3 regions of the Clostridium sp. CS1-1 genome follow, and region 2 is predicted to be linked to each of the others. Evidence: riboswitches for the same ligand, from Rfam matches in the RefSeq annotation. Region 2 holds a riboswitch; each other region holds the start of a gene.
The links. A riboswitch is a leader RNA that binds a small molecule or an ion and turns the genes downstream of it on or off. The one in region 2 is predicted to bind lysine.
Positions count from the first base shown of each region.

Region 1: linked by a shared signal. The riboswitch ahead of AC0N0V_RS05055 (amino acid permease) and the one ahead of kce (3-keto-5-aminohexanoate cleavage enzyme) in region 2 are both predicted to bind lysine.
Region 3: linked by a shared signal. The riboswitch ahead of lysA (diaminopimelate decarboxylase) and the one ahead of kce (3-keto-5-aminohexanoate cleavage enzyme) in region 2 are both predicted to bind lysine.

Region 1 covers NZ_CM148680.1:1,128,160-1,138,728, reverse strand. Annotated here, with positions in the region: gene AC0N0V_RS05070 (AAA family ATPase) at 1-2,762, opposite strand, end outside; gene AC0N0V_RS05065 (exonuclease SbcCD subunit D) at 2,765-3,964, opposite strand; gene menA (1,4-dihydroxy-2-naphthoate polyprenyltransferase) at 3,989-4,945, opposite strand; gene AC0N0V_RS05055 (amino acid permease) at 5,158-6,612, opposite strand; lysine riboswitch at 6,745-6,920, opposite strand; gene infC (translation initiation factor IF-3) at 6,988-7,497, opposite strand; gene AC0N0V_RS05045 (hypothetical protein) at 7,779-7,952, shown strand; gene AC0N0V_RS05040 (L-2-amino-thiazoline-4-carboxylic acid hydrolase) at 8,150-8,605, opposite strand; gene proC (pyrroline-5-carboxylate reductase) at 8,641-9,480, opposite strand; tRNA gene AC0N0V_RS05030 (tRNA-Asn) at 9,663-9,737, opposite strand; rRNA gene rrf (5S ribosomal RNA) at 9,747-9,863, opposite strand; rRNA gene AC0N0V_RS05020 (23S ribosomal RNA) at 9,949-10,569, opposite strand, start outside.
Region 2 covers NZ_CM148680.1:1,439,713-1,450,281, reverse strand. Annotated here, with positions in the region: gene kamC (lysine 5,6-aminomutase reactivase ATPase KamC) at 1-444, opposite strand, end outside; gene kamB (lysine 5,6-aminomutase reactivase subunit KamB) at 479-1,510, opposite strand; gene kamA (lysine 2,3-aminomutase) at 1,503-2,762, opposite strand; gene kdd (L-erythro-3,5-diaminohexanoate dehydrogenase) at 3,026-4,060, opposite strand; gene kce (3-keto-5-aminohexanoate cleavage enzyme) at 4,218-5,039, opposite strand; lysine riboswitch at 5,194-5,377, opposite strand; gene kal (3-aminobutyryl-CoA ammonia lyase) at 5,516-5,899, opposite strand; rRNA gene rrf (5S ribosomal RNA) at 6,385-6,501, opposite strand; rRNA gene AC0N0V_RS06460 (23S ribosomal RNA) at 6,681-9,583, opposite strand; tRNA gene AC0N0V_RS06455 (tRNA-Ala) at 9,868-9,943, opposite strand; rRNA gene AC0N0V_RS06450 (16S ribosomal RNA) at 10,108-10,569, opposite strand, start outside.
Region 3 covers NZ_CM148680.1:2,240,585-2,251,153, forward strand. Annotated here, with positions in the region: gene queD (6-carboxytetrahydropterin synthase QueD) at 1-276, shown strand, start outside; gene queE (putative 7-carboxy-7-deazaguanine synthase QueE) at 278-943, shown strand; gene folE (GTP cyclohydrolase I FolE) at 948-1,538, shown strand; gene queC (7-cyano-7-deazaguanine synthase QueC) at 1,555-2,211, shown strand; gene AC0N0V_RS10570 (galactose ABC transporter substrate-binding protein) at 2,565-3,593, shown strand; gene AC0N0V_RS10575 (methyl-accepting chemotaxis protein) at 3,673-5,379, shown strand; gene AC0N0V_RS10580 (aspartate-semialdehyde dehydrogenase) at 5,497-6,489, opposite strand; gene AC0N0V_RS10585 (aspartate kinase) at 6,641-7,846, opposite strand; gene lysA (diaminopimelate decarboxylase) at 7,874-9,172, opposite strand; lysine riboswitch at 9,313-9,481, opposite strand; lysine riboswitch at 9,580-9,758, opposite strand; gene ribH (6,7-dimethyl-8-ribityllumazine synthase) at 10,149-10,569, opposite strand, start outside.

The DNA.
Region 1 (10,569 bases), 310 kb from region 2:
TCTTTTCTGCTTAATATAAATCTACCAGCCGCCATTTTATTAAGCCTTAGATTAGCAGCACTTATTATTTCATCAAAATAAGCCGCTAAAACATATCTCTCAAAGGTTATTCTCTCCCTGTTATCTCCTGTTGCAATTCTAGCTAACTCCCCAATTATACTGTACTTTTTTTCATCCTCACCTATAATCTCATTTATAGTTTGAGTTTCCTTAAGTGCTTTTTTGTTATTGCTAATTCTTGAAAAAATATATTTTTCCCTATCTTCTAATTGCTGGCCTTTCTCCTTAAGTATGTTTGCAGAATCCTTTAGCTCTTGAAGAAATACTTCCTTTAATCCATCTGTATCCTTTACTAACTTTTCTACTCTATCCTTTAAGGATTTTAGGTTTTGTTGATAGTCTGATATATCCTTACCTAAAGAGTTAATCTCTTCCTCCGTCATTTTATGAAAAGTATATTCATCATAGCTATTAAAGCCTGCAGATTTGATTCTATTATTTAACTGCTCCTGCCATAGTTTTACTTCTTTGTCCGCTTCTTCAATATTCCTTACCTTACTCTCCTTGTCAGCCTTACAAGCCGCACATTCTGTTTGGGCTTTATTGTAGTTTTCTTGCGAATTTTTATAAGAATTTTCGAGTGCATTAAGTACATTTTGTAACTCTTCAATTCTTACAATTAGCTTATGTACTGTTCTTACATCTTCAGAGATCTCTTTTTCTATGTTTAAAAGAATTTTTTCTTCACTCTCTACTTTTCCATAAAACTCTGTATATTCTTTCTCTTTAACTACCAGAGTTTCTTCCTTATTTTTTATTTCTTCTCCCAGTTTCACTATAGAAGCTTCAATAACTACTTTCCTCTCTATAGTCTTTATCAAATTACTTTGTTCTTCTTTTAATACCTTTAGCTCTTCTCCTATCTGTTTTCCTTTAGTAGCTAAGTATTTAAGCAACTCTTTTTCTCCAACTTTTGTAACATCTTCAGTTAAAAATATTTTTAGTTTTTCCTTTTGTTCTTCTAATTCATCCCTACTCTTTTTTAATATACCATTTAAATCTGCTAAAGCATTTAACTTTTTATCTCTCACTTCTCTTGAAGCATTATATTTATCTTTCTCTACTTTAAGCTCTTCCTCAGTAGGTACTCCGTTTATTAATTCTGCTGGGTGAGGATGATTTGTAGAACCACATACTGGACAAGGTCTATTTTCTCTTAAATCCTTTGCTAAAAGCCCTGCCTGGCCTTTTCTAAAATTATCCTCCATGACCTCATATTTAACTTTAATGCTATTATATTCTTCTTCAAACTCATTAAACTTTTTACTCTCATCTATATGTTTATCATAGGCTTTTTCATAGGCTTCAGTTTTTTTATATAAACTTCTAAGATCATTAATTAAGTTGTCTTTTTCAATTATAATTCTATCGAGTTTTTCATTTTGAATTTCCGATTTCTGAGCCTCTACCAACTCTTTACTCATAACCTCTAATTTAAACTTCCCCTCATTTATAGAAGATCTAAGCTTATTTAAAAACTCGTCTTTACTCTTTATATCTTTTCTAAGTTTAATTATTTGCAAACCTTTTTCTTCATATTCTTTAATTTTTTCTTCCTTACTTTTAAGATTTATAATATTCTCTGAAAGCTTTTTTCTTTCACCTTCCTTAGCTTCTTCTTGTTCTAATATATCTTTCCATCTCACAAGTTTCTCTTCTGATAATTTAAGCTTTTCTTCTGCTTCTCTATGCTGAAGTTTTCTTAAACTAAAGCTATTCTGCCTATCTTTTAAGGAATCCTCAACTAGCCTTACTTCAATTGCTTTTCTTCCCTTATTTAGTTTATCTTCTTTTTCTACATACTCTTTTTCCTTTGATAGATATAAATGATAAATCTCATCAAGTTCCTTTTTTTCTTTAAGTTTTTTATTTGTTTCCTCGCCTTCAACTATGCCTTTCTGGATTTTAACTTGCTCATCCTTAATTTTCTGAATCTCTTCTTTTAATTTTTCACTTTTTTCTTTGTCCTTAGTAATAATTTCATCTGTTCTATTAATAATCTCTGTTATGTTCAAGTCTTCTGCATTTATAAGCTTCAGCAAAAACTCATCATCACCAGCTTCAATATGCTTTACATGGGTATTTCTTTCAGTTCTTGTTTGTGCAATTTTTTTATAAATATCCTTTCTTTGATCTTCTAATCTTCTTTGAATTGATTCAAAGGCTTCTGTACCAAAAATTTTTCTAAATATGACTTCTCTTTCTGCACTGTCTGACTCTAATAGCTTTCTAAATTCTCCCTGAGGTAGCATTACTATCTGTCTAAATTGATTTTTATTTATTCCTAAAATTCCGCTGACTTTTTCATCAACGGTATTTACTTTTGTAATTACATCACCATCTGGAAGAATTAAATGTGCTTCTGCATTCTTAGATACAGTTCCTTCTCCTCTTGCCTTCTTTCTCTCTTGCTGTGGAAATCTTGTAATCTTGTATTCTTTTCCTCTAAGCTCAAATTCCAATTCCACATATGTTTGGATATCAAGTGAAGCAAAATCACTTCTCAAGCTGTCCTTATCTCTGCTGCTTCCTGATGCTTCTCCAAAAAGTGCATAACTTATGGCATCAAATATAGTAGTCTTCCCTGCCCCTGTAGGGCCAGTTATTAAAAATATATTCTTGTCATTTAACTTTTTAAAATCTATAGTTTCCACACCTGCATAAGGGCCAAAAGCACTCATCGTCAACTTAAGTGGCCTCATTTCTACTTCACCTCTTTCTCCACAGCTTCTACTACTTCTTTCACTATTTGTAGCTTCTCTTCCGATATTTCCATGCCGGCTATAGCTGAATAAAACTCTTGAAAAAGTTGAAGCTTTGACTTACTCTGATGACCAGCTGCAGCTGAAGTTCTGCTATCTTCTTTTTCTCTTTTATCTTCCCTGTGAAGCCCCATTATGTTTGGATAAACTGCTCTTAGTTTCGAGATAGGATCAATTAACTCTCCCTCATCTACAAGAATAGCATATATATAATCTTCAACATTTCCCTCACCATAAACCTTTGGATCTATAAGTTGATTTAGTGGTCCTTTTATCACCCTCATATCTCTTTTTGGTATAAGCTGTTTTAGTTCTATAGATACTTCGCCATTCTTATCTATATTAACTATAGTCACACCTTTTTTGTGGCTGGTTTCTGAAAAAGAGTATTTTAATAATGAACCTGAGTATCTCATCTTATTACTTCCAACCTTTTGCGGTCCATGAAGATGTCCAAGAGCAGTGTAGTTAAAGGAACTAAAATATTCTCCTCTTATTATATCGGTTCCACCTATGCTTAAAAGTCTCTCAGAATCCGAAGTTTCAAGCCCTGCTCTAGTATGTGGATTTTCATCTTTACTATCTATCTCTTCCTTCATAAAAGTAACATAACCATGTGCTACCAATATATTTTTCTCATCTTCATTCATATTTTCTTTTATTTTTTCAATAACTTTCTTCATAGCATCATCATGAGTTAATATTTCATCGTCCTCTAAAATATGTTTTATTTCTCTTGGGTCTCCATAAGGAAGTAGAAAAAAGTTTACAGGACCATGTTCATCTTTCAAAACTATTCTTTTAATCTCTTTATCAAAAACTCCTGCAATATATAACCCATTTTTAGTTAAAATTCTGCTTCCAAAAGATAATCTTTCTGCTCCGTCATGATTGCCTGCTATGGCAAGTATTGGTGTTTTAAATTCTAATAAAATCTTGCTAAATACTCTATCTAAAAGCTCCACTGCTTCAACTGGTGGTATACTTCTGTCGTATAAATCTCCCGCAATAATTAAAGCATGAGGTTTTTCTTCCTCGATAACTTTTATTAACTGTTCTAGAATAAATTCTTGATCTTCTATCATACTAAATTCATTTACAATCTTTCCTATATGCCAATCTCCTGTATGAATTATCTTCATAAGTTTTCATCCCCCTAGAGTTCTTTATATTAATAAGTCAAAAAGTAATACTAATCCTATTACAGCAATATGGCTCAAATTCATTAATGCAAAGTTTTTAACAGATAGCACAAAAGTCTCACTTTTTATTGGCCTATTACAAAACATTTTTGTATTCTTATTTACAGGAATTAGTGTAACTAATACTAGCAAACTGGCTATTGGAACAATCCTAAGTGATACCGAGACTACTATGCTTATGTATCCCATATAACACAATGCCTTAAATAGCTTTAGTGCGTTCTCTCTACCTGTATAATAAGGTAATGTAAATCTTTTGATTTTAATATCCTCTTCAACATCACAAATGTTATTGGCAAGCATTATGTTAGCTATTCCATTTACGGCAGGAATAGAGATTAAAAATATGTAAATCACTTCTAATACATTAATACTTAAATTTAACATATTATTTTTATATGTGAGTAACACTATATTTTGATCGTATATGTGAATATAAATTGATAAAAATAAAATTATAAATCCCATAAAGAAACCTGAAAATATTTCTCCTAAAGGCATACGAGAAATAGGAACTGGTCCAAAGGTATAAAGTATACCTACTCCAAAGGAAAGTATACCTATTAGAAGCACAACAACATTAGTTTTTAAGGTTAATATAAATCCAAAACCTGTGGCAACAGTCAGAAGTGAAAATATTATAAATTGTACAGTAGATTCTTTTATATTATCATCTACAATTACGTTCTTACTTTTATCAATAGCTCCTCTTATGCTAATCTCATTTTTATAATCGTAATAATTGTTGATAGCTGTAGTTGCCATATCAAAAGCTAATAATGATGTAAACATTATTAGAAAATTTATTATCTTAAAATGGTCGTACCTATATATAGTGTAAAGTGTTCCTAATATAAATGGTATTACACTCGCTGGCTTTGTCTGAATTTCTACCAATTTAAAAAAACTGTTTAATTTCATTTTTCTCCTCCACTGTTATCAAATTTTGTCACTTTCCATATTAATAATATATTATACCTTACATTACTTTTTTGCAAAATATATATTAGTTATAGATATTGAAAAATATGCAAAACAACCATAAAAAGTCATAACTTTTAATTATAACTTTCTATGGTTGTTATTCATTTTACAATATATTAAATTTATATTTCAGTATACAAAATATTTAACTATGATATTTTTGAGTTATCAGTGCTAAAATCTACATCCATTAACTCAACAACCTTTGTATTATGTTTCTTTTTATATCCTAACCATAAAGCTAAGAATAATGGCAATCCTATATATGAAGAGATTACTCCACTCCAATCGATTTTGTCAGCTTCAAAGTAACTAACTCCTTGCCCTAAAATAACTACAGTACATAATACTAGAGCTATAATTGGACCTAGTGGGAATAGCTTTGCTGTATACTTTAACTTACCTAAGTCACGCCCTTGAGCAACATAAGCCTTACGGAAGCGGTAGTGACATAATGCTATACCTACCCATGCAACAAAGCCTGCAAGTCCGGATGCTGCTATAAGCCATACATAAACTGTAGTCTCAGCATAAAGTCCTGTTAAGAAGCAAGCTGATGCTACTATTGTAGTTAGTATTAAAGCGTTTATAGGAACTCCTCTTGAGTTAACTTTTCCAAGCCAAACTGGAGCTTTTCCATCCTTAGCCATTGCGTATAGCATTCTACTTGAAGCGTACATTCCTGAGTTTCCAGCTGATAACACGGAAGTTAAAATAACTGCATTCATTAACGATGCTGCAGCTGCTATACCAGCTTTTTGGAATACTAACGTGAATGGACTTGTTTCAACACTTGCATCCATGTAAGGTATTATTGCTCCTACTACAAAAATTGTTCCTAAATAGAAAATTAGGATTCTCCAGAATATAGTATTAATCGCTTTTGGTATGTTTTTCTCTGGATCTTCACTTTCTCCTGCAGCTATACCTACAAGTTCTGTCCCCTGAAATGAGAATCCTGCAATTAAAAACACCATAAATATTGACTTAGCTCCACCAACAAATGGTGCCTCTCCAACAGTAAAGTTCTTAAGACCAATTGTTTGTCCACCTAATATTCCAAATATAGTAGCAGCACCTATTAATAAAAATACAATAACAGTAAGTACTTTAATTCCTGCAAACCAATATTCTGACTCACCATAAGCTCTTGCTGATAAAAGATTAAGTGCAACTATTAATACAAGGAATAGAACGCTCCACACTAACGCAGGAACATTTGGGAACCAGTATTTCATAAGTAACGCACCTGCAACCATTTCTGCTGCAACTGTAATAGCCCAGTTATACCAATAGTTCCAACCCATTGCGAACCCAAAGGCTGGATCAACAAATTTTGATGCATAAATTCCAAAGGACCCTGAGTCTGGCATAAATGTTGCCATTTCCCCTAAGCTTGTCATTAAGAAATAAACCATAACTCCTATACAACCATATGCAACTAGTGCTCCTCCTGGACCGGCTTGATTAATAGTAGCACCTAGTGCTAAAAATATACCTGTTCCAATAGCACCACCCATAGCTATCATATTTAGATGTCTCGCTGTTAAACTTCTTTTTAGTTCATTAGAACCTACATTATTTTGTCCTGCAGCATTTTGCATTTTTTCTTCCTCCTTATCGGTTTTACTTTTTCCGATAAGTGAATTAACTAAGATAAGCATAAAAAACACCCCGAGTATACACTCAGGGTGTTAAAATACGTATTTATACATAAAATACATATTAATTCCACATTGAATGATAGCTCACCACAAATTTTATTTGTGACAGTCTTGCATATATTCTATGCAACCCCAGCTATACAGCAATAAAGCATCTGCTGTATGCTTCGGCAAAATTTCCTTTCAAACTGCTTCATTGTGCTTACCTCTGCAGTTCTACTATTAAACTTTGCGCCTCTACCTCAGTTATTCACTTACTATACTAATTATTATACATCATAATACATAATTAGTAAATAAAATTTAATAAAATAATTATTGTTTCTTAGGTGCTAAAATCATAATCATGTTATTTCCTTCAAGTTTAGGCGGTTTTTCAACTACTCCAACCTCACCTATTTTAGAAACAAATACATCAAATACTTTAGCGCCTAAACTCGTATAGTTATTTTGTCTTCCTTTAAATCTAATGGAGACTTTAACTTTATTTTCTTTAGATAAAAACTTTATAGCATTATTTGCTTTAATTTCTATATCATTTTCTTCTATTGTAGGACTTAATCTTATTTCCTTTATATCTACAATTTTTTGGTTCTTTTTGGCTTCCTTTTCTTTTTTAGATTGCTCATAAAGGAACTTGTTATAGTCCATTATTTTACATACAGGTGGGTTAGCTGTTGGAGAAATCATTACTAAATCTAATTCCTTTTCCCTTGCAAGGTTTAAAGCATCCCTTGTATTCACTACTTTGCTTTCCTCTTCTCCAACTAATCTAATTTCTTTCTCTCTGATTCCTTCATTTAAATTAAAATTTTTATTAATAATACAACACCTCCAAATTATTTTTTCAAAAGTAACTTTATATAATTTATTATTTGTCACCTTTTAATGTTAATATTCAATTTCTTTGGTTAGAACCAACCTTTTCCATTATACACTATGTAACACCTACTGCATAGGTTATATACAGTAATATTATTTATTTTATTTTTCTTGAATTATTATATAATATGATTTAGCATACCTTTGATAACCAGACATATATTTTTTAAAGCTACACAAGCTATTTTTAGTGACAAGTAATCTAAAAGGTAGGTGATTATATAATGACTGAAGATATGTTTAATATAATAAAAGTTCAAGAAACCTACAGTAAAAGCGAAACAAATAAATTTTTAGGTAATGGTTGGAAATTGTTAAATGTTTATACCAGTACCTTTACCTTTGAGCCTAATGATCAAGTTAATGTTTATGTATTAGGTAAGCCTAATGAGCTATAAATCTTAGTTAAATATCAATTATATTATGTGTAGTTTTTGCAATTTATCCTTTTACTATCCAAACAAATGCTTGAATCAAACTTTATAAAATTGAATAGGATTAAATTTAAATTAATATATTATTAGTTTTATTTTAAGTTCATTTATAAAAAATAAACCTTAATGAATTTTTTATCATTAAGGTCTATTTTTTAATACTATTTTTTAGGTTTAACTAAAAATCTGCAGCAGTCATCTCCACAAGTCTTGCAAAGTGGTCTTTCAAACTCTGCATTAAACCCTTCATATAGCACATCATCTATTTCACAATATATTGCCCCAATATCCTCAGCCCCCAGTTCTTTCCACATATCGTGCATTGGACAGTATGTTATATCATCTGGATTATTAGGGTCTCTCTCCCATGAAATACCTGGCATATCCCTTACTTTTAAGTAGGTATCAAGATTTATTGGAAGCCCCTTCTCACGAGCCTCCTCATGCATAGATTCTAACCTTGCACCTCCAAATTTCTTTATAGAAGCTCTTACTGCTTCCTTTCCTTTTTCCTCACCTAATGTTTCGATCATTTCCTTTGCCATGAAGTAATAAAGCTCAGCCATAAGCTTAGCCATTCTTTCTACTGGGTTATCAGCACTTCTTATCTTGCTCATATTTATACCTCCATTAATGATATTTGGGATATTTTTTATTCTGCTTTCTTACCAACTTCCTCCATACGAACCTTTCCAGCTTCTATAGCATTCATCACCGTTCCTCTAAATCCACCCTGCTCTAGCGCTCTAACTCCTGCAATAGTTGCACCTCCTGGAGAACAAACCTTATCCTTTAATAGCCCCGGATGATCTCCAGATTCAAGAACCATCTTAGCTGCTCCCATAACAGTCTGCGCTGCTAAGGTTTGAGCCATTTCACGTGAAAGCCCCATTTCTACTCCACCATCCGCCATTGCTTCAATAAACATGTATACGTATGCCGGGCCACAACCACTCACTGATGTTATAGGATCTATTAGGTTTTCAGGTGCTAAATAAGCTACACCTAATGCTTTAAATATGTGCAATGCGAGCTCTCCATTTTCCTTTGTAGCCTTTTTCCCAAGTGCTATTCCTGATGCCCCTACGTTAACAAGCATTGGAGTATTAGGTATAACTCTAATTACAGGAGCATTACCTAAATATTTCTCTATAGCAGCAGTTTTTGCACCTCCAACTATAGAAATAACTACATGCTCTTCATTCCAAGAACAATCTCTTATACTTTCTAAAACGTTTTTTAATACTTGTGGCTTAACAGCCAATATAATAATATCACAGTTTTCTATTAAGTATTTATAACCACTCTCTCTGTCACTGCTTGAATTTGTTATCTTAAGAGTTTCTTTTAGATACTCTAGTCTTGAATTTAGAACATCCATAACATAAATATCTTTAGAATTGCATAATTCGGCATTTATTAATCCCTTGATTATAGCTTCTCCCATTTGGCCTCCGCCTATAAATCCAACCTTTTTCCCTAACATTCCCATAATATATCCCTCCTAAAACTCTTTTATCTATACGATATTATATATTATTTAGGTAGGTTTGTATAATTATTTTTACTAAAATTCTTATTTAGGTAATTAACTCTTTATAAAACAAAAAAACTGCTTTCATAAAAAGCAGCTTCTCTATCTATATTTTAACATTATATTATCCAAAATAAAAATGGCTCCGTGGAGAGGACTCGAACCTCCAACCCTTCGGTTAACAGCCGAATGCTCCGCCGTTGAGCTACCACGGAATATTTTCAACCTAGCAGCGACCTACTCTTCCACACAGTCTCCCGTGCAGTACCATCGGCACTGTGAAGCTTAACCATCGTGTTCGGAATGGGAACGGGTGTAGCCTTCACGTCATAACCACTAGATAACTAGGCATTCCAAATCTTTGATTTGGTATGTTCAGTTATGCATAGCTTTGAGATATTCTCTCAAAATTGCACAGTGATATATTAGGTCAAGCCCTCGACCTATTAGTATCAGTCAGCTGAACATGTTACCATGCTTACACCTCTGACCTATCAACCTTGTGTTCTTCAAGGGGTCTTACTAGCTTACGCTATGGGAAATCTTATCTTGAGGTGGGCTTCACGCTTAGATGCTTTCAGCGTTTATCCCGTCCCGACATAGCTACCCAGCTGTGCTCCTGGCGGAACAACTGGTGCACCAGAGGTCAGTCCATCCCGGTCCTCTCGTACTAAGGACAGCTCCTCTCAAATTTCCTACGCCCGCGACGGATAGGGACCGAACTGTCTCACGACGTTCTGAACCCAGCTCGCGTGCCGCTTTAATGGGCGAACAGCCCAACCCTTGGGACCTACTTCAGCCCCAGGATGCGACGAGCCGACATCGAGGTGCCAAACCTCCCCGTCGATGTGGACTCTTGGGGGAGATCAGCCTGTTATCCCCGAGGTAGCTTTTATCCGTTGAGCGATGGCCCTCCCACGAGGTACCACCGGATCACTAAGCCCGACTTTCGTCCCTGCTCCACTTGTTTGTGTCGCAGTCAGGCTCCCTTCTGCCTTTGCACTCTACGAACGATTTCCAACCGTTCTGAGGGAACCTTTGGGCGCC
Region 2 (10,569 bases):
ACTCCTAAGATTCTTCGAATACTTATCATAGATATAGAATGTAGGTATTCCCATCCCTTCCGGATCTAAAAGTGTAATAACTTCTTCTAGTTTACAAAACTTTATTCCTATTATGCTTATATTCAGTTTTTCATAACACTGAATAACCTCGTTCATTATAATTGCAAAAAATTTTAGTTCATATAGTTCAACATCATCCAAAATATTTAGGTTTTTACATCTCCTTAAAGAGTTTCTTATATCTTTAAGCTTCCGTAGTCTTGTAACAATCTCTCTATAAACAGATTTGTCTTTCTCTATACTTTCAATAACTGTTTCCAAATTGTCTAGTTCTGCTGCTAATCTACTTCTTTCACTTTTTTTAAAGGGTTTTAGCAACTTCTTTTCATCTAAACCGTATACAGTATTCAAATTTAGATTATCTAAAATAAAACTGAAGCCTATCTGTTCTCTTTGCTCTTTATCTAAAAATCGAATGCTAATCCCCTCCCACTACATCAAATACTGGTAAATCTATATTTTGTCTAAGCATCTCAATGAATTTTACTTTATCAAATTCATAGCCAAAAGGTGATTTAGGATTCGCACTTACACAGGTAATGTTAATTGGATGAGTGACCTTAATCCGTCCCCCTTGCTTTTCGAATTTATACAGTGTATCCTGTTTTAGAAATACTTTAGTGCCATCCTCAGCTAAAAATGTTACACCTTTATATTTATCTGTAGATTTCATAATATCTGAAATCAATTTATCAGAAACAATTCCTTTTATAGTTACGTACTTTGGTCTTTGATTTAAGTATTCAATAATCTCCTTTTCAGCCTCTAATGATGTAGGAAGCTTTAAGCCTTTCACATTATTATAATCAAATATGATGCCAACTCTGAATTCCTTTAGTAGATCTTCACTTAACCTACATACTTCACCATCCTCTTCTTTTGGCAATGAAAGAACCTTTACAGTATGTGCAGTTTTTTCTACTACTTTGTCCATATTGGCAGATAAAGCTGCTCCTGTGGAAAGTATGGCAGCTTCTGTTATTAAAGGAGCTGCGGTGGTTTTTCTGCTTAAGGCACCATCTACAATGACGAGGTTACTTCCCGCTTCCCTTAAATACTTACATATATTAACCATATGTGCATTGATAGAAGGTCCTCCAAGTTCTACATGTCCATCGCTAAGAGCTCTAACAATAACTACTTCTCCTATTGCAGTATTTATACCAGTAGTTTTAATGATTTCTCTGGTTATATCACACTCAAGCAAACACTTTTTAGCTGTTGCAATTATAGTGCCTTTTTCAACATAAATCCGAGGTTTCTCCGTGCCCATTACAACATCTTCCTCTTCCCCATCTCTGCCTATAGAAGTTAGGCCAAGGGGAAGTTTTCCCCTTGACTCCTGCAAAATGTAGTTAAGTAGTGTGGTTTTTCCAACATTTTTGTCCATTCCTATAATTGATAAGGTACTATATCCTTTAACCATCTGAAGAATATATTTTTTATTCATGACTATGATGATTTCTCTTCTTTCTCTCTAACCCTTCTGGTTCCAAGCTCATTTGCTGTCCATTTAATAGTCCTGCAACGCCCACCTTCTTAACTTCTTTTTCTCCTCTACAAACTTCGCATTTACAGCCTGGAGTGTAGTTTGTTGGCTCTTCATAAGTTGTGATTACTCCCTCAAAATTCCTCAAAATTACCTTGCTGTGGTTTTGAGAAATTACATAATTCGGCATAACTGGAGTTTTTCCACCTCCACCTGGTGCATCAACCACAAAGGTAGGAACACAGAATCCAGAAGTATGTCCTCTTAATCCTTCAATAATTTCTATTCCCTTAGATACTGTTGTTCTGAAATGCTCAAGGCCCATTGAAAGATCGCATTGATAGATATAGTATGGTCTAACTCTTATTTTTACTAATTCATTGACTAATTTTTTCATTACATGTACGCAGTCATTTACACCCCGCAGGAGAACAGATTGATTTCCGAGTGGGATGCCTGCATTAGCTAACATTTCACAAGCCTTCTTTGATTCCTCTGTAATTTCATTTGGATGATTAAAATGTGTATTTAGCCATATTGGATGATATTTTGAAAGCATTTGAACTAATTCAGGTGTGATTCTTTGAGGTAAAACTACTGGGATTCTTGAACCTATTCTTACTATTTCAACATGAGGTATGGCTCTTAGTTTAGATATGATATATTCCAGCTTATCATCTGAAAGCAGTAACGCGTCTCCACCGGAAAGAAGAACATCTCTTATTACTGGTGTTTTTGATATATAATCGATTGCTTTATCTACTTGTGCCATTGGAAGCGCTGAATCATTTTGTCCTGCAAATCTTCTTCTAGTACAATGTCTGCAATACATGGAGCATTGATCTGTAACTAAGAGTAGTGCTCTGTCTGGATATCGATGAGTTAACCCTGGTACTGGTGAATCCTCATCTTCATGAAGTGGATCTAATTGATCTGCCGCTGCTTTGTGAAGCTCTTGTCCAGTTGGTATTGCTTCTTTTCTAATAGGATCATTTATATCATCTACATCTATTAATGATAAATAATAAGGTGTAATTGCCATTCTTAAGGATTGAAGGCATTTTCTAGCTCCTTCCTCTTCTTCTTCAGTTAGGGGAATATATTTTTTAAGTTCATCTACTGTTTCGATTCTATTTCTTAACTGCCATTTCCAATCATTCCACTGTTCATCTGTAATGTCTTTAAACAGTTCATTTCTTATATAATTTTTCATTTAAATCCTCCCAATAATTAAGTGCTATTTTTAACTTGAATTCAACAAGTAATGATTGCAGTCATTGATATGAATATATCCTATTAGTATGGTTTTTTATAAATAGGATAAATGTTATCAAGTACTTACTTGCCAAATTAATGGTTATGGTGACAGGCACATGAGTTATGAGTTTTGTAATTACTTCGCTAATCTCACATGCAGTCTGCCATACAATCACCAATAAAAATGTTCAGAAATGTCTTAGAATAAGTAGTTTCTAATTAAACATACATTTTTTCAAATATTTCTCTTAAAGTTTGACTTTCTCTTAATTCTGCTAGTGTTATTTCGGCGTGATCTTTTGTATATCCATTACCTATTATCATATTTACATCTTTTCCAATACCTTCTGCACCAAGAGCTGCTTTAGTAAAGCTTGTTGCCATAGAGAAGAAGTAAACAATTCCACCATCTTTTACTGGAAGTATGCAAGCCATTTCGCTGTTAGGTATATTTACACAGTTGATTGAAATGTCTACCTCGTTTCCTCCGTTTACCTCTAGTGTTTTATTTAATACATCTACAGGCTTTTGAGCATCACTTACTATAGCCTCATGGCATAGACCTAATTCTAAAAGCTTTTTAGCTTGTTCTTGTTTTCTAACCATTCCTATAACTTTTCCAGTTGGTCCTACTCTCTTCATAGCCTCATAGCAGCAAAGTAATCCTGATTTCCCGCTAGCACCTAAAATTAATACACTTTGTCCAGGTTTTACAAGCTTAGCAGTTTGTGCTGGAGCTCCTGCAACATCTAATGCAGCTAATGCAAGTGTTTCAGGCATGTCACTTGGAAGTTTAGCATATATTGCACTTTCAAATAATATTGCCTTTGCCTTAACCTCAACCCTATCTATTTCAGGTTTTACACCTATAATTTCTTCAATCTTTAATGGTGTCAATGAAAGAGATACCAATGAAGCAATTTTATCTCCTACTTTTAAATCTCTATCCTTTAGGTCTTCTCCTACCTGAGCTACAGTTCCTATAAGCATTCCACCTGATCCTGTCACAGGATTTTGCATTTTTCCTCTTTCATTTACTATTTCTATTATTCTAGCTTTGATTTTTTCTATGTCACCTTTTGCTTCCTCTTCAATTTGTGTAAAGCTCGCTGAGTCAATATTTAATGCTTGTACATCTATTAATAACTCATTACTGTAAACATCCATATTGTTATCTATCTTATAGGCAGCTTGTGTTAAAACTCCTTGTGGCTCTAATACCCTATGTGTTCCAAATTTACATCCTTTTTTCATAATTAAATTCCCCCTAAATATCTATTATTTTTATTTTTTCATCTATAACTAATCAGTTTAAGTAAATGACCTAACTTCTTCAATTTATTCGTTTTCTATTATGCCAAAAATACACCTTTACATGAATACGTTTTTATAGCATAGCAAATAGAGGCATTTATTTGCTAATACCCATAATTCTTCTAGCCTCGTCTGGGCTCGCAATATCTCTTCCAAACTCTTTAGCTATTCTAACTACTTTTTCTACTAATTCACCATTCGATTTAGCCAGTACTCCTTTAGAAATGTAAATGTTATCCTCAAATCCTACTCTAACATGTCCACCCATTATTATTGATAAAGCAGCCATTTCAAACTCACTTTTTCCGATTCCTGCTACAGTAAAAGTACTTCCTTGTGGAATACTTCCTGCCATAAACACCAAGTCTCTAGCTGTTGCAGAAATTCCACCATTTACACCTAATACAAAATTAAAATGCATCGGTGCTTTAATGAATTCTTTTTTATAAAGCCTAAGTGCCATATCAATCATCCCTTTGTCAAACACTTCTATTTCAGGCTTTACTCCTAGATCGATCATCTTCTTTCCAAATACCCTAATAGAATTTTCTGTGTTTACAAAAACGTCATCTCCTCCAAAATTACAAGTTCCGCAATCCAATGTTGCCATTTCTGGTCTTAAATCTACAGGCTGTAATCTTTCTTCATCACTCATTCCAACAGCACCTCCTGTAGAAGGTTGTACAATTACATCTGGACATCTTCTTTTGATTTCATCAATGCATTTTCTAAATCTTTCTCTATCTTGCGTAGGAGTACCATCATCCCATCTCACATGAAGATGAATTATGCTTGCTCCTGCCTTATAAGCAGCTTCAGCCTCTCTTCCTATCTCCTCCACTGTGTAAGGTACATTAGGATTATGATTCTTTGTAACTTCAGCACCACAAATAGCTGCTGTGATGATTAATTTTTCCATGACAATCCCCCCTGTTGCATGTAGCGACTTACTAAAAATATGCTTTAATCATAAATTAAAACATTTAATAAAAATAAAAAGCATTGAAAATCTTCAATGCTTCTAAAAACATAATTTTAGTTTGCCATTCATGCAATGAAAATTTCCTTTTCATTACATAAATAGCGCTCCATGAATACCATTCATGGCAAGGAGTAAGCTATTGTGCCATTCTCCCCAAGAACATACCAAACACCTAATATATTCTTTCGGCAAATGAATCCTTCATCTATAGTGTTGGAGGGTTATTCTCCTTATCACCTATAAACTACCCTTTCACCTGCGCCTCTATTTATGTATTAATTCTATTTAATTTTCAATTTAAATCAATGTATTAAGCATTATTATGCTAACTTTTAGTTTATATTTTCCTTATGTTAATTTATATTGTAATTAAAATTTAATTATTACTATTTTGTAAACTTTATTTTAACTAGTTATTTTTTTCTTTGCTTATCTTTAGGTACTACACAAGTACCAGAGGCTCTACATACGACTATTGGTTTCTCTAAAGAGTCAGCTGCAGAATCATTTACATCTGTTCTTGGCACTACTACCTTTCTTGCTTCAAAAATCATTTTTCTTGAGCTGTTTCCTATTTCAGTGATTTCCCCTTCAACTTCTATATAGTCACCTGCATATACTGGAGCCAAAAACTCAACATTATCGTATGCCCTAAATAGGCCTTCATCTCCGTCATTTTTAATTAAAAGTTCTGTTGCTACATCTCCAAATAGTTGCATCATTCTTGCTCCATCAACAAGATTTCCTCCATAATGAGCATCATGTGCACTCATTCTTAGTCTAATTTGCGTTTTCATCTTGCATCCCCCTTTATAGTTTTTTTAATTCCTTTTTATAGGTAGATGATATCGAAGCTTTTTCTTTGATATCATTTATCTATATTTAATATTTATGAACACTCCGAATTAAATATAACTATAGTTTTGAATTTTTTTTATTCAAACACAGGTTAACACTGTAGTATTTCATTCAGATAAAGCAATAAATTTTTGTTTATATAGAACTATCTCAAAGCGCTATACCTTATTCCATTTACTCCAACATATTTTTATCCGATGACTACCCGCTCTAATACTCCCATCACACTATATTAATAAACATCAGATGGAGTTGGAACTCCATCTGATGCCAATAATTCTGTTTATAAATGCTAATCATTAGATATACTTGGCTTCTGTAGGCTCTTACTTACTTTAAATATTATTTTTATAAGTTTGTATAGTTGATTCACTACAAATAAAAAAGACACTAAGTATTTAAACTTAGCGTCTTTTTATCATTAACCTAGCAGCGACCTACTCTTCCACACAGTCTCCCGTGCAGTACCATCGGCACTGTGAAGCTTAACCATCGTGTTCGGAATGGGAACGGGTGTAACCTTCACGTCATAACCACTAGATTCGCAAAAATTGCTATAAGCTTCGCATTTCTGCGTCAAATCCTTCGCTGTGGTGCTCATTTACTGAAGTAAACTCTGCTCCTCGCTCAAGCTTTTCCTTGAACTGCTCGCTTCTATCAATTTTTATTGTTACTTTTTGTTTGAAAGAATTGTTCTCTCAAAATTGCACAGTGATGTTTTAGGTCAAGCCCTCGACCTATTAGTATCAGTCAGCTGAACATGTTACCATGCTTACACCTCTGACCTATCAACCTTGTGTTCTTCAAGGGGTCTTACTAGCTTACGCTATGGGAAATCTCATCTTGAGGTGGGCTTCACGCTTAGATGCTTTCAGCGTTTATCCCGTCCCGACATAGCTACCCAGCTGTGCTCCTGGCGGAACAACTGGTGCACCAGAGGTCAGTCCATCCCGGTCCTCTCGTACTAAGGACAGCTCCTCTCAAATTTCCTACGCCCGCGACGGATAGGGACCGAACTGTCTCACGACGTTCTGAACCCAGCTCGCGTGCCGCTTTAATGGGCGAACAGCCCAACCCTTGGGACCTACTTCAGCCCCAGGATGCGACGAGCCGACATCGAGGTGCCAAACCTCCCCGTCGATGTGGACTCTTGGGGGAGATCAGCCTGTTATCCCCGAGGTAGCTTTTATCCGTTGAGCGATGGCCCTCCCACGAGGTACCACCGGATCACTAAGCCCGACTTTCGTCCCTGCTCCACTTGTTTGTGTCGCAGTCAGGCTCCCTTCTGCCTTTGCACTCTACGAACGATTTCCAACCGTTCTGAGGGAACCTTTGGGCGCCTCCGTTACTTTTTAGGAGGCGACCGCCCCAGTCAAACTGCCCACCTAACAATGTCCCGTGACCAGATTCATGGCCGCCGGTTAGAATCCCAGTACTATCAGGGTGGTATCCCAAGGACGACTCCACAAAGGCTGACGCCTCTGCTTCGCAGTCTCCCACCTATCCTGTACAGACAATACCGAGACTCAATGCTAAGCTACAGTAAAGCTCTACGGGGTCTTTCCGTCCAATCGCGGGTAGCGAGCATCTTCACTCGCAATACAATTTCGCCGGATTTGTTGTCGAGACAGTGCCCAAGTCATTACGCCATTCGTGCGGGTCGGAACTTACCCGACAAGGAATTTCGCTACCTTAGGACCGTTATAGTTACGGCCGCCGTTTACTGGGGCTTAAGTTCACACCTTCGCTTACGCTAAGTGTTCCCCTTAACCTTCCAGCACCGGGCAGGCGTCAGCCCCTATACATCAGCTTTCGCTTTAGCAGAGACCTGTGTTTTTGCTAAACAGTTGCTTGGGCCTATTCTCTGCGACCACCTTGCGGTGGCACCCCTTCTCCCGAAGTTACGGGGTCAATTTGCCGAGTTCCTTGACAACAATTCTTCCGCTGGTCTTAGGATTCTCTCCTCACCTACCTGTGTCGGTTTGCGGTACGGGCACCAATTTACTCCATAGAGACTTTTCTTGGCAGCGTGGAATCAGATACTTCGCCCATAAGGGCTCCCCATCACACCTCAACATTGACTAAACGGATTTGCCTATCTAGTCTGTCTAAGTGCTTAGACGCACATCCAATAGTGCGCACATCTTATCCTCCTGCGTCATCCCATTTGTAATAACGCAAATTGGTGGTATCGGAATATCAACCGATTGTCCATCACCTACGCCTTTCGGCCTCGGCTTAGGTCCCGACTAACCCTGAGCGGACGAGCCTTCCTCAGGAAACCTTAGGTTTTCGACCAATAAGATTCTCACTTATTTCTCGCTACTTATGCCAGCATACTCACTCCTGTACAGTCCACCGCTCCTTACGGTACGACTTCAACCCATACAGGAAGCTCCTCTACCACTGATACTTACGTATCAATCCATAGCTTCGGTGGTAAGTTTTAGCCCCGAACATCTTCGGCGCAGGATCTCTCGACTAGTGAGCTATTACGCACTCTTTAAATGAGTGGCTGCTTCTAAGCCAACATCCTAGTTGTCTTAGAAATCCCACATCCTTTTCCACTTAACTTACACTTTGGGACCTTAGCTGATGGTCTGGGCTGTTTCCCTTTTGACCACGGATCTTATCATTCGTAGTCTGACTGCTTTGATTCAAGTATATGGCATTCGGAGTTTGATAGGGTTCAGTAACTGTTGTCAGCCCCTAGCCCATTCAGTGCTCTACCTCCACTACTCATTCAAAACGCTAGCCCTAAAGCTATTTCGAGGAGAACCAGCTATCTCCGAGTTCGATTGGAATTTCTCCGCTATCCACAGCTCATCCCATGGTTTTTCAACACCAATGTGGTTCGGTCCTCCACGGAATTTTACTTCCGCTTCAACCTGTCCATGGATAGGTCACCCGGTTTCGGGTCTACGACATGCAACTTTTTGCCCTATTCAGACTCGGTTTCCCTTCGGCTACGTATCTTAAATACTTAACCTTGCTACACATCGTAACTCGCTGGCTCGTTCTACAAAAAGCACGTCGTCGCAGGTAAAACTGCTTCGACTGATTGTGGACACACGGTTTCAGGTTCTATTTCACTCCCCTTCCGGGGTTCTTTTCACCTTTCCCTCACGGTACTGCTTCACTATCGGTCACCAGTTAGTATTTAGCCTTGGGAGGTGGTCCTCCCTGCTTCCCACAAGGTTTCACGTGTCTCGTGGTACTCTGGATCAGATCTAGAAGTTTTCATTTTCATCTACAGGGCTGTTACCTTCTATGGCGGAGCCTTCCAGCTCTCTTCAATTAATTCCTACTTCCTTTTATGATCTGTCCGCAACCCCAGGAACAAGTTCCTGGTTTGGGCTCTTTCCCTTTCGCTCGCCGCTACTTAGGAAATCGATTTTTCTTTCTCTTCCTCCGGGTACTTAGATGTTTCAGTTCCCCGGGTCTACCTCTATAAACCTATGAATTCAGTTTACAGTACATAGCGTTAGCTATGTGGGTTGCCCCATTCGGAAATCTCCGGATCGCAGGCTATTTGCGCCTACCCGAAGCTTATCGCAGCTTATCGCGTCCTTCATCGGCTACTGGTGCCAAGGCATTCACCATGCGCCCTTTGTAGCTTGACCTAGTTGACCGAAAATTGCTATAAGCTTCGCATTTCTGCGTCAGGCCTCTCTTTCAGATGCTCATTTACCATAAGTAAACTCCGCTCTTCACTCGAGTCCTTCCTTGAACTGCTTGCTTCTATCAATTTTCTAGTTTTAGTTTATAAATCTACAAAGGTGTTATTGATACTTTAGTACAGATATAAATATCCATATTTAAGTAATCATACCTTTAGCTTTACTTAATTTATGTTAAATAACTTTCATTATTTAACGCTTATCACTGTGCAATTTTCAAAGAACAATGGTGGAGATAAAGGGATTCGAACCCTTGACCCCCTGCGTGCAAGGCAGGTGCTCTCCCAGCTGAGCTATACCCCCATATTTAAATTAACGGTTGATAATTCATATGAATAACTATCCATATCTAATTAACAACACTTAATTTTCGAAAGATCTATTTTATAATCTCTCAAAATTAAACAGAGTATAAACCAAAATTCCAATGTAACTAAAAACCTAAGCTTCTAGTTATTATTCCTTAGAAAGGAGGTGATCCAGCCGCAGGTTCTCCTACGGCTACCTTGTTACGACTTCACCCCAATCACTGACCCCACCTTCGGCCGCTGGCTCCTTACGGTTACCTCACGGACTTCGGGTGTTGCCAGCTCTCATGGTGTGACGGGCGGTGTGTACAAGGCCCGGGAACGTATTCACCGCGACATTCTGATTCGCGATTACTAGCAACTCCAGCTTCATGTAGGCGAGTTTCAGCCTACAATCCGAACTGGGATGAGTTTTTTAGTTTGGCTCCCCCTCGCGGGTTTGCATCTAATTGTACTCACCATTGTAGCACGTGTGTAGCCCTGGACATAAGGGGCATGATGATTTGACGTCATCCCCACCTTCCTCCCGGTTAACCCGGGCAGTCTCACTAGAGTGCTCAACTTAATGGTAGCAACTAATGATAAGGGTTGCGCTCGTTGCAGGACTTAACCTAACATCTC
Region 3 (10,569 bases), 800 kb from region 2:
ATAGACTTTGGTGATTTAAAAAAAGATATTAAGGATATGGTAGATTATTATGATCATGCCTTAATTATAGAAGAAGGAACAATGAGAGAAGAAACATTAAAGTGTTTAATGCAGGATGGATTCAAAGTAATTAAGGTTAACTTTAGATCAACGGCAGAAAATTTTGCTGCATTTTTCTTTAAACAAATGAAGGATAAGGGGTACAACGTAAAGAGGTCTACAGTATATGAAACCCCAACTAACAGCGCCATATATGAAGAAAGTGGGGTTAACTAATATGAATTTCAAAGTAGTTGAAAAGTTTGTGAGTATTAATGGCGAGGGGCGTTTATGCGGACAATTAGCCATATTCATAAGATTCGCAGGCTGTAACTTAAATTGCAGTTATTGTGACACAACCTGGGCCAATGAAAAAGATGTACCCTATGAACTAATGTCTAGTGAGAGTATATATGAATATATAAAAGCCACAAAAATTAAGAACATAACGTTAACTGGAGGTGAGCCTCTTCTTCAAGAAGGAATTCTTGAATTATTACAACTATTATCCAAGGATAAGGAACTTCACGTAGAAATAGAGACTAATGGGAGTGTTATGTTAAATAAGTTTTTAAATATAGAAAATCCTCCAAGCTTTACTATGGATTACAAGCTTCCCTCAAGCAATATGGAGGATAAAATGTCCTTAGAGAACTTTAAATACTTAACAAAAAAAGATACAGTTAAATTTGTATCAGGTAGCATTGAGGATTTAGAAAGAGCCAAAGAGATGATAGATAGATATAATCTTACGGACATAACAAGTGTATATATAAGTCCAGTGTTTGGGAAAATCGACATGGAAGATATTGTAGAATTTATGATTATTAATAAATTAAATGGAGTAAACTTACAAGTTCAACTTCATAAAATTATTTGGGATCCAAACAAGCGAGGTGTATAGTTTAATGGAAATTAATACAAAAGCAATTGAAGAGCATATAAGAGGAATTCTAATAGCCTTAGGTGATAATCCTGATAGAGAAGGTCTTAAAGGTACTCCTGAACGCGTAGCAAAAATGTATGAAGAAATTTTTAGTGGAATGAGCTATAGTAACGATGAAATTGCTGAAATGTTTAATAAGACTTTTGAAGATGATTTATGCGTAGAGAAAGATACTAATGATATGGTAATAATGAAAGACATAGAAATATTTAGCCATTGTGAACATCACCTAGCATTGATGTATAATATGAAGGTTGCCGTAGCCTACATACCTAATAAAAAGGTTATCGGACTAAGTAAAATAGCAAGAATAGCTGATATGGTAGGCCGAAGGCTACAACTACAAGAAAGAATTGGAACAGATATAGCAGAAATTATGCAAAAAATAACTGGTTCTGAAGATGTTGCTGTTATTATTGAAGGTGAACATGGCTGTATGACTACTAGAGGCATCAAAAAACCAGGAACTAAAACTATATCTACAACTTTAAGAGGAAAATTTAACACTGATGTAATGTTAAATAATAGATTAATGATGCTATATAGTAAATAAAAGGATGGTGTATTAAATGAATAAAGAAAAAGCAATAGTTGTTTTTAGTGGTGGACAAGATAGTACCACATGCTTATTCTGGGCAAAAAAAAGATATAAAGAGGTTATAGCAGTATCTTTTGATTATAATCAAAAACACAAATTAGAATTAGAGTGCGCAAAAGATATATGTAAAAAGTATAATGTGGAACATCATATTTTAGATTTAAATCTATTAAATCAGTTAGCACCAAACTCATTAACTAGACAGGACATAACTGTTGATAAAGACGCACCTACAGAAGGTGTGCCTAACTCCTTTGTAGATGGAAGAAATATGTTGTTTTTAACCTTTGTAGCTGTATTTGCAAAGCAAAAAGGAATAAATAATATAATTACTGGTGTGTCTCAAAGTGACTTCAGCGGATACCCGGATTGCAGAGACGTATTCATAAAATCTTTAAATGTAACATTGAACTTGGCAATGGATTATCAATTTGAAATTCATACACCATTAATGTGGATAAACAAAGCTGAAACATGGAAATTAGCACATGACTTAGGAGTACTTGATATAGTAAAGGAAGAAACTCTAACTTGCTACAATGGCATAATTGGAAATGGTTGTGGAGAATGTCCAGCTTGTAGTTTAAGAAAAAATGGGTACTTAGAGTTCAAAAAAGCATATCTATAGTATTGAATTATGTGAAATATATTTATAATTCATTAAATCTTTTAGGAGACAATCTTCTTTTGTAAGGTTATCTCCTATTTTTTTATATATTGATACAAATCTAGATATTCTCCTATATGAGAAAACAGAAAGTGAAAATGTTTAACAATGCTATTAGAGGAGTTTAAACTGGCTATTTAAGTCAAAACCATACTATGGGTTAATTAATAAAATATGCTAATATTAGCATATCCATTAATTATAAGCAATTTAATGATGTAAAATGTTAACAGATACTGAATATGAACTAATACTTTGCTAAATTTCAATATGATATTCACAAAATAATTTTTCTATATGAAGGAGTTTTTGATATGAAAAGATACTTAAAAATGTTTATTAGCATATGTTTATCATTTGCAATTTTTATTACAGCCGTAGGTTGTAATAACTTAACATCAGTATCTACAGATAATAAAAGAAAATCTGTAGTAATAGGTGCTGTTTTCTACACATTTGATGATGCATGGATTGCGTCCTTACGTAGTGAAATCTACAAGTCAGCTGATGGTAAAGTTGAAGTTGATATTTGGAATGGAAATAAATCTCAACAAACAGAAAATGATAAAGTTAATCTTTTTATTAATAAAAAGGTTAGTTCTTTAGCTATAAACCTAGTTGACCCATCTGCCGCTGGAATAATTGCCGAAAAAGCAAAGGAAGCTAACATCCCTGTTGTATTCATTAATCGCGAACCTAAGGCGACGGACATGCAAAAATGGGACAAAGTGTACTATGTTGGAACTAAAGCCGAGCAATCAGGAATGATACAGGGACAAATGCTAGCAAACTACTTTAGAAATCACCCAACTAAGGATGGGATTATCCGTTATGTTATGTTAAAAGGTGAATCAGGGAACCAAGATGCTGAATTAAGAACTCAATACTCAATTAAAGCAATTGAAGATTTAGGATTTAAGGTTATAAAAATATCTGAAGATACAGCAATGTGGAATCGTGCAAAGGCACAGGAAAAAATGGACACATTTCTTGCGTCCTATGGTGAAAACTTTGACTGTGTAATAGCTAATAATGACGATATGGCTCTCGGTGCAATTGATTCCTTAAAGGCTAACGGTTATTTTAAAAATGGAAAGTATATGCCAGTTGTTGGCGTAGATGGCACAGCAACAGCACTTAAATCTATTAAAGATGGCACTCTTCTCGGGACAGTGCTGAATGATGCTAAGAAACAAGGTGACGCTGCTTTCAACCTCTCTAATGTCCTCGCTAAAGGGCTAACTCCAAATAAGGATAATTTTAGTTATACAATTACAAACGGCAAGTATGTATGGATTGACTATAAAAAAATTACTAAAGAAAATATAAACGACGCAGAATAAAAAATATTATGTGTAATTGTTAAGTATTCTGTCATTTAATTTAATTATAAATAACTATAGGAGTAATGGAGGAAGTATTGTGATAAAAAACACTAAAGTTCAGACTAAAATTTTTATTGGATTTGGTATTATTTTAATTATGATGTTTGTCACTACAATTGGTGCTTTCTATAACTTTAATCGCATTGAAACATCAACTAAGAAGGTTTCCAATAATGTGATTCCCATAGATCATATTGTTTCTAAAATTAGTAGTGAGTTAGTTAATGAGGAAACCGGAGTACGTGGTTATATTGCAAGTAACGGAGATGAACGATATTTAGAATCATACAAGGCAAGTCAAGAAAGCATAACAAATAATCTAAAGGATGTAAAGAAATATTATTTCATTAGTGAAGATTTAGCAAGTATTGTTGAAAATGAAGCTATCCCTAATATTCAAGTAATAAATAATTACTTTCAGATTCAAATAGATCTTGTAAAGTCAGGTAAAATTGAAACAGCACGTGACAGACTGGAAGATGGTAGAGTATACATGAATACTTATAAGCACGTGCTTAAGAAAATGGATTTAGAAATAGATACTATAACTAATGACACTTGGCTTGAAAATAAAGAAGCAAGTTCACAGGCAAAGTTGATAATGAGTATCATATTCTTGATAAGTATAGTGGCCAGTATTATTGTTGCAATAGTAATTTCACAAGGTATAGTACATAGACTTTATAAATGTGTGGCCACTCTACAAGAAATTGCCACAGGTAACCTGGTGATTGAACCTTTAGAAATACCAGAAAAGGATGAAATTGGACAATTAGGTGACTCCATTAATGTAATGATAGATAACTTAAAAAGTATAGTACGATCAGTACTAAATGCATCAGAGCAAGTGGCCGCATCCTCTGAGGAATTATATAGCAATTCGGAGCAGTCAACTAAAGCTGTAAGCCATGTGACTAACACAATTACTGAAGTATCTAGTGGGGCAGAAAGTCAATCTAAGGCATCAGGTGAAGCTTCATATGCAGTTGAACAAATTTCTGCTGGAGTACAACAGGTATCACTTAATTCGATTAACGCAGTTACTGTTGCTAGTCAAGCATCAGCTGCAGCTAAAGATGGTAGCAACGCTATTTTAGAGGCTATAAATCAAATGACAGCCATTAAAAATTCTACAAAACTTGTAGACGATGCTATTAAAAAGCTAAATGAAAACTCAAATGAGATTGGACAAATTGTAGATGCCATTTCATCTATTGCAAGACAAACAAATTTACTTGCCTTAAATGCTGCCATTGAGGCTGCTCATGCAGGTGATCAGGGAAAAGGTTTTGCAATTGTTGCTCAAGAAGTTCGTGAACTCGCTGAGCAATCTAGTGATGCTACTCAAAAAATTACAAAACTCATTAGACAAGTCAATAATGACACTAAATCAGCGGTTATTGCTATGAATAATGGCGTAAAAGATGTAAATATTGGAACACAAGTAGTAAACGACGCTGGCAAAGCGTTTGGTCAAATATTAAAGCTTGTGGATGAGGTTTCTTTACAAATCGAAAATACTTCTGAAACTTTACAACAGTTTGCAAGTGGTAGTCAACAGATTGTTGTATCCGTTGATGTTATTGATACTATTTCTAAAGAAACCTCTACCCAAATGCAAACAGTTTCTGCGGAGACTGAAGAATTATATGCATCTATGGAAGAAATAACATCTTCTTCTCAAAATCTATCAGATTTAGCACAGGAACTTCAAAATACAGTGAATCAGTTTAAAATGTCTTAATAATAATTTAATCAAATAAAAAAACATTAAGGAATAGAAGTTGATGGTTTCTTCTCTTCCTTAATGTTTTTTCATTTTTATGTATGGAGTTAAAATCCATAAACTATTTTGGAAATTTTAAAGATTTTTAAGCAATAATTCTGCGATTTGAACAGTATTTGTTGCTGCACCTTTTCTTATATTGTCAGCAACTACCCACAAATTAAGCCCATTGTCAACACTAAAGTCTCTTCTTATTCTTCCAACGTAAACTTCATCAGTTCCTTCAGCATTTATAGCCATAGGATAAACATTGTTTTTTACATCATCTTGTACGATGATTCCATCCGCATTTCCTAGGAGTCTGTAAACTTCCTCTAATTCAAATGGCTTTTCAAACTCTAAATTGATAGAGATGCTATGGCCATGTCTAACAGGAACTCTAACTGTAGTTGCAGTAATTTTAAGATCATAATCACCTAGTATCTTTTTAGTCTCTTCTATCATTTTTATTTCTTCTTTTGTATATCCATTTTCCATAAATACATCAATATGTGGAAGACAATTATAGGCAATTTGGTGAGGATATTTTTTAGCTTCAATCCCCTGTATACCATTTTCTAAATCCATTACGCCGCCCACTCCTGAGCCAGATACAGCCTGATAAGTTGAGTAGATTATTCTTTTTATTTTGAATGCATCATGCAATACTTTAAGAGGAACAACAGATTGAATTGTAGAACAATTAGGGTTTGCTATTATTCCGTTGTTCCAATTTACATCTTCAGGATTTACTTCAGGTACAACTAGTGGAATATCCTTATCCATTCTCCAAGCGCTGCTATTATCCACTACAATTACTCCGTCTTCTTTTGCAATAGGAGCAAATTTTTTACTAATATCTCCACCAGCAGAAAATAAAGCTATATCCATATCTCTTTTGAATGAGTCTTCAGTTAGTTCCTCAACAACATACTCCTTACCCATGAATTCTACTTTGTTTCCTGCAGACTTTTTTGATGAGAAAAGGTATAAATTATTAATGGGAAAGTTTCTTTCCTCTAATACCTTTAAAAATGTTCTTCCTACCATACCAGTTGCACCAACTATGCCTATATTTGCTTTTCTCATTTTTAACACCTCGTATAATATATTTTATTTACTAGTTAACTGCTATTGGTCCTCCAAACTCTAGAAATGAAAGATTAAAGTGGCACTATATTTTTAGATTAGTTTAACCAATCACCAGTTAAAGACAGGTCCCATCTGATTTTATTTTAATTTACAGATTTAATTCCTTTGCTAAAACAGTTACTGCTTTTTGTTTATCCTTTGCATCTATAGTATAGGATATACTTATTTCAGAAGTAGTTACTTGTTTGAACTCAATATCATTATCTGAGAAGATGTTAAATATCTCAGATGCAACTCCTGATTGTTTCATCATACCTATTCCTACAACAGATATTTTTGTTATGTTTGAATCTTTAGATACTTCAATACCCTCAATTACTTCTTTAAGTTCCCTAGCTATTTCATCAATAGCATGTACATCTTCTTTAGATGTAGTAAAAGAAACATTTACGTATCCATGAAATGGGGCTGTTTGGCTTATCATATCTACATTCACGTTATGTTTTGCCAATCTATCAAATACAATTGCTATATTCTTAGAATTGTGCAAAACATTATTTACTGTAACCATTAAAACATCATCGCTAATTGAAAGACCTGTTATTGTTTTTCCTTCCATTGTTTCATCATACTCCTTTATATAAGTTCCTTTTTTATTTTCATGGCTTGATGCTACATAAATAGGAATATTATATTTACATCCTATTTCAACTGCCCTTGTTTCCATAACACCAGCTCCTAAGCTTGCCATCTCCATCATTTCCTCATAGCTTATAACATCTAATTTCTTTGCATTTGGCCAAATCCTTGGGTCAACACTATAGATTCCTTCTACATCTGTATATATTTCACAAGTACAATTAAGCTTTGCAGCCAAAGCAACGGCTGTTGTATCTGATCCTCCTCTACCTAAGGTGGTTATATCTCCATTTTCGTTTATACCTTGGAAACCAGCAACAACAACTATTTTGCCTTCATCTAGATAGTTCTTAACATTTTCAATATCTATATCTGAAATACGATTTCTTGTATGAATTCCTTCTGTTTTAATTCCAGCCTGAAATCCTGTTAATGATACTGAATCAAATCCATATTCATGAAATACCATAGATAATAAAGCAATTGATACCTGCTCACCAGTAGATACTAGCATGTCCATTTCTCTTTTGTTTGGATTGTCTGATATCTCCTTAGCTAACCCAATAAGTTGGTCCGTAGTTTTGCCCATAGCTGAAACTACCACTACAACGTTATCCCCTTTCTTCCTTCTCTCTATTACCTTTTTTGCAACAGCTTTTATTTTATCTATAGTTCCTACAGATGTTCCCCCATATTTTTGTACTATTGTAGCCATCTAAACTACCTCCTTCATTAAATCAATCTAAAATATATCATTTTTTATAATATCTTCATAAGTTTCTCTTTTAACGGCTAACTTTGTCTGTCCATCTTTAACAAACACGACTGCTGGTTTAGGTATTCTGTTATAGTTACTAGCCATGCTATAGTTATAAGCTCCTGTAGTTAGAACTGCTAGTATATCTCCCCTTTGAACTGTTGGAAGTTCAATATCTTTTATTATTACATCACCAGATTCGCAACACTTTCCTGCTATAGTATACATTGCTTTATTTTCAGAATAAAAGTTATTCGCAACCAACGCCTCATATTTAGCATCATAAAGAGCTGTTCTTGGGTTGTCTGTCATACCTCCGTCTACAAAAATATATTCTTTACCACCATAAGTCTTTTTGGTTCCTCCTATTTCATAAAGGGTAGTCCCCGCATTAGCAATTATTGATCTACCTGGTTCTATCATAACTTTTGATATATTTAAATTTAACTTTTCTGATTCTTCCTTAAGTATTAAAAGCATATTTTTAAGGCACCTTTTTAGCTGGACTGGTTCATCACCTTCAGAATAATATACTCCAAAGCCTCCACCTAAATTTAATTCTTCGGTAATAAATCCATATTTGCTTTTCATTTCATCTAAAAAATTAAGCATTGCTGATACACCTGAGTAAAATGATGCTTCCTCAAAAATTTGTGAGCCAATATGACAGTGGAAGCCTTTTAAGTTAACTGTCTCACTATTTTGAAATCTATTTATTACTTCACCAATATCCTCACTAAATATTGATTCTCCAAACTTGGAATCGTTCTTTGAAGTTTGAATATACTCATGAGTATGAGCATCAATACCCGGATTTACTCTTAGCAATACATCTACTTTTCTCTCAAGACCCTCACATAGATACTCAATTAGTTCTAATTCTTGTCTGTTATCCACTACTATCCTTCCTATTTGTGATTCAATTGCTAAGGCTAATTCATGTTTTGTTTTGTTATTTCCATGCATATAGATTTTGTTTGTCGGAAATTCTGCCTTTAAAGCTGTGTAAAGTTCTCCTCCTGATACAACATCCAAGGACAATCCTTCCTCCTTGATAAGCTTACAAATGGCTATATTTAAGAATGCTTTAGATGCATATATAACTTCAGTATCGATACCTTCCATTTGAAAATTTCCTTTAAAGGTTCTACAAGTATTTCTCACTAGATCTTCATCTACTACATATAAAGGAGTTCCATATTCCCTTACTAAATTAGTTGTATCAACATTACCTATTTCTAAATGTCCTTCATTGTTTATATTCATAGTTCCAAATAACTTCATCTTTTTCTCCTCTTTCTATTTAAAATTAAATTTCCGAATACTTATATAAATCAAATCTTCTATATTTTTAAAAAAGCAAAAAAACAATCACGAGCAAAAGGTACTCATGATTGTTTCATATAACATCGCCTTTTGCCCCAATATGATAAGCACTCCTTCAGAAGATTGGGCAATCTCCTGAAGACAGTACTATACTTGTTAAGCATAGTCCCAATACATAAACAGAACTCTTTTATGTATTTCGGCAGTTAACCCTTTCCTACATATAAATATGTAGTACTAATGGTAACCGCGGCCTCTGTATCATATCGTTTATATTAAATTTTTTTCATTTTTAAGTAAATAAAAAACAGTTATGAGCAAAAGGTACTCATAACTGTTATATTTAATAACAGAACCTTTTGCCCCAATGTGATAAGCACGCCTTTAGAAAATTGGGCAATTTTCTGAAGACAGTACTATACTTATTCAGTATAATCCCAATACATAAAATTTAATTTATATATTTCGGCGGGTGACCCTTTTGTGTATATTTATCCAAAAATTATACAGTACTCATGACAACCGCGACCTCTATACCACACTGTTTATACATATATTCGTTTTTTTATTCATACTTACTATATTTAGAAGTGTATCAGATTAAAGTAATATAGTCAACTACTTTTTTCATTTAAGTATAAGTTTTAATATTTTAACTTTAAAGCATATAGATAAATCAATTTCATTTTAGACTTATACATAGGGATATATTAGTAATTCTGAAGCACATTTAAATACTTTTTTATGAGTCTTGGCGCAGAATTTGAGAAAAGATTAGAAGATTTGATTGTCTGAGCGTGAGCGAGTTATCAAAGCTTCTTAGCTTTTCTCAAATTCGAGCCTTAGACGAATTAAAAGTATTTATAGTGCAAAAGAATTGCTAATATATCCCGGCATATAAGTCGAGCTCTATATTTGGTTATCTATAAAAATCCTATACTTGTTTTAATAAGTTAGCCATTTCAATTGCTGTAACTGCAGCATCGTATCCCTTATTTCCAGCTTTTGTACCTGCTCTTTCAATAGCCTGTTCAATAGTATCAGTAGTTAATACACCAAAAATAACTGGAACTCCTGTTTCTAGAGACACACTTGCAACTCCTTTTGATACTTCGGAGGATACATAATCAAAGTGAGGCGTTGCTCCTCTTATTACAGCTCCTAAACATATTACTCCATCATATTTTTTTGTATTTACCATTTTCTTTGCTACTAGTGGCATTTCGAAAGCGCCTGGTACCCATGCAATTTCAATATTCTCTTCTTCTACACCATGACGTTTAAATGCATCAATAGCGCCAGTTAAAAGTTTTCCGCCTATAAACTCATTAAATCTTCCTACCACTATACCAAAT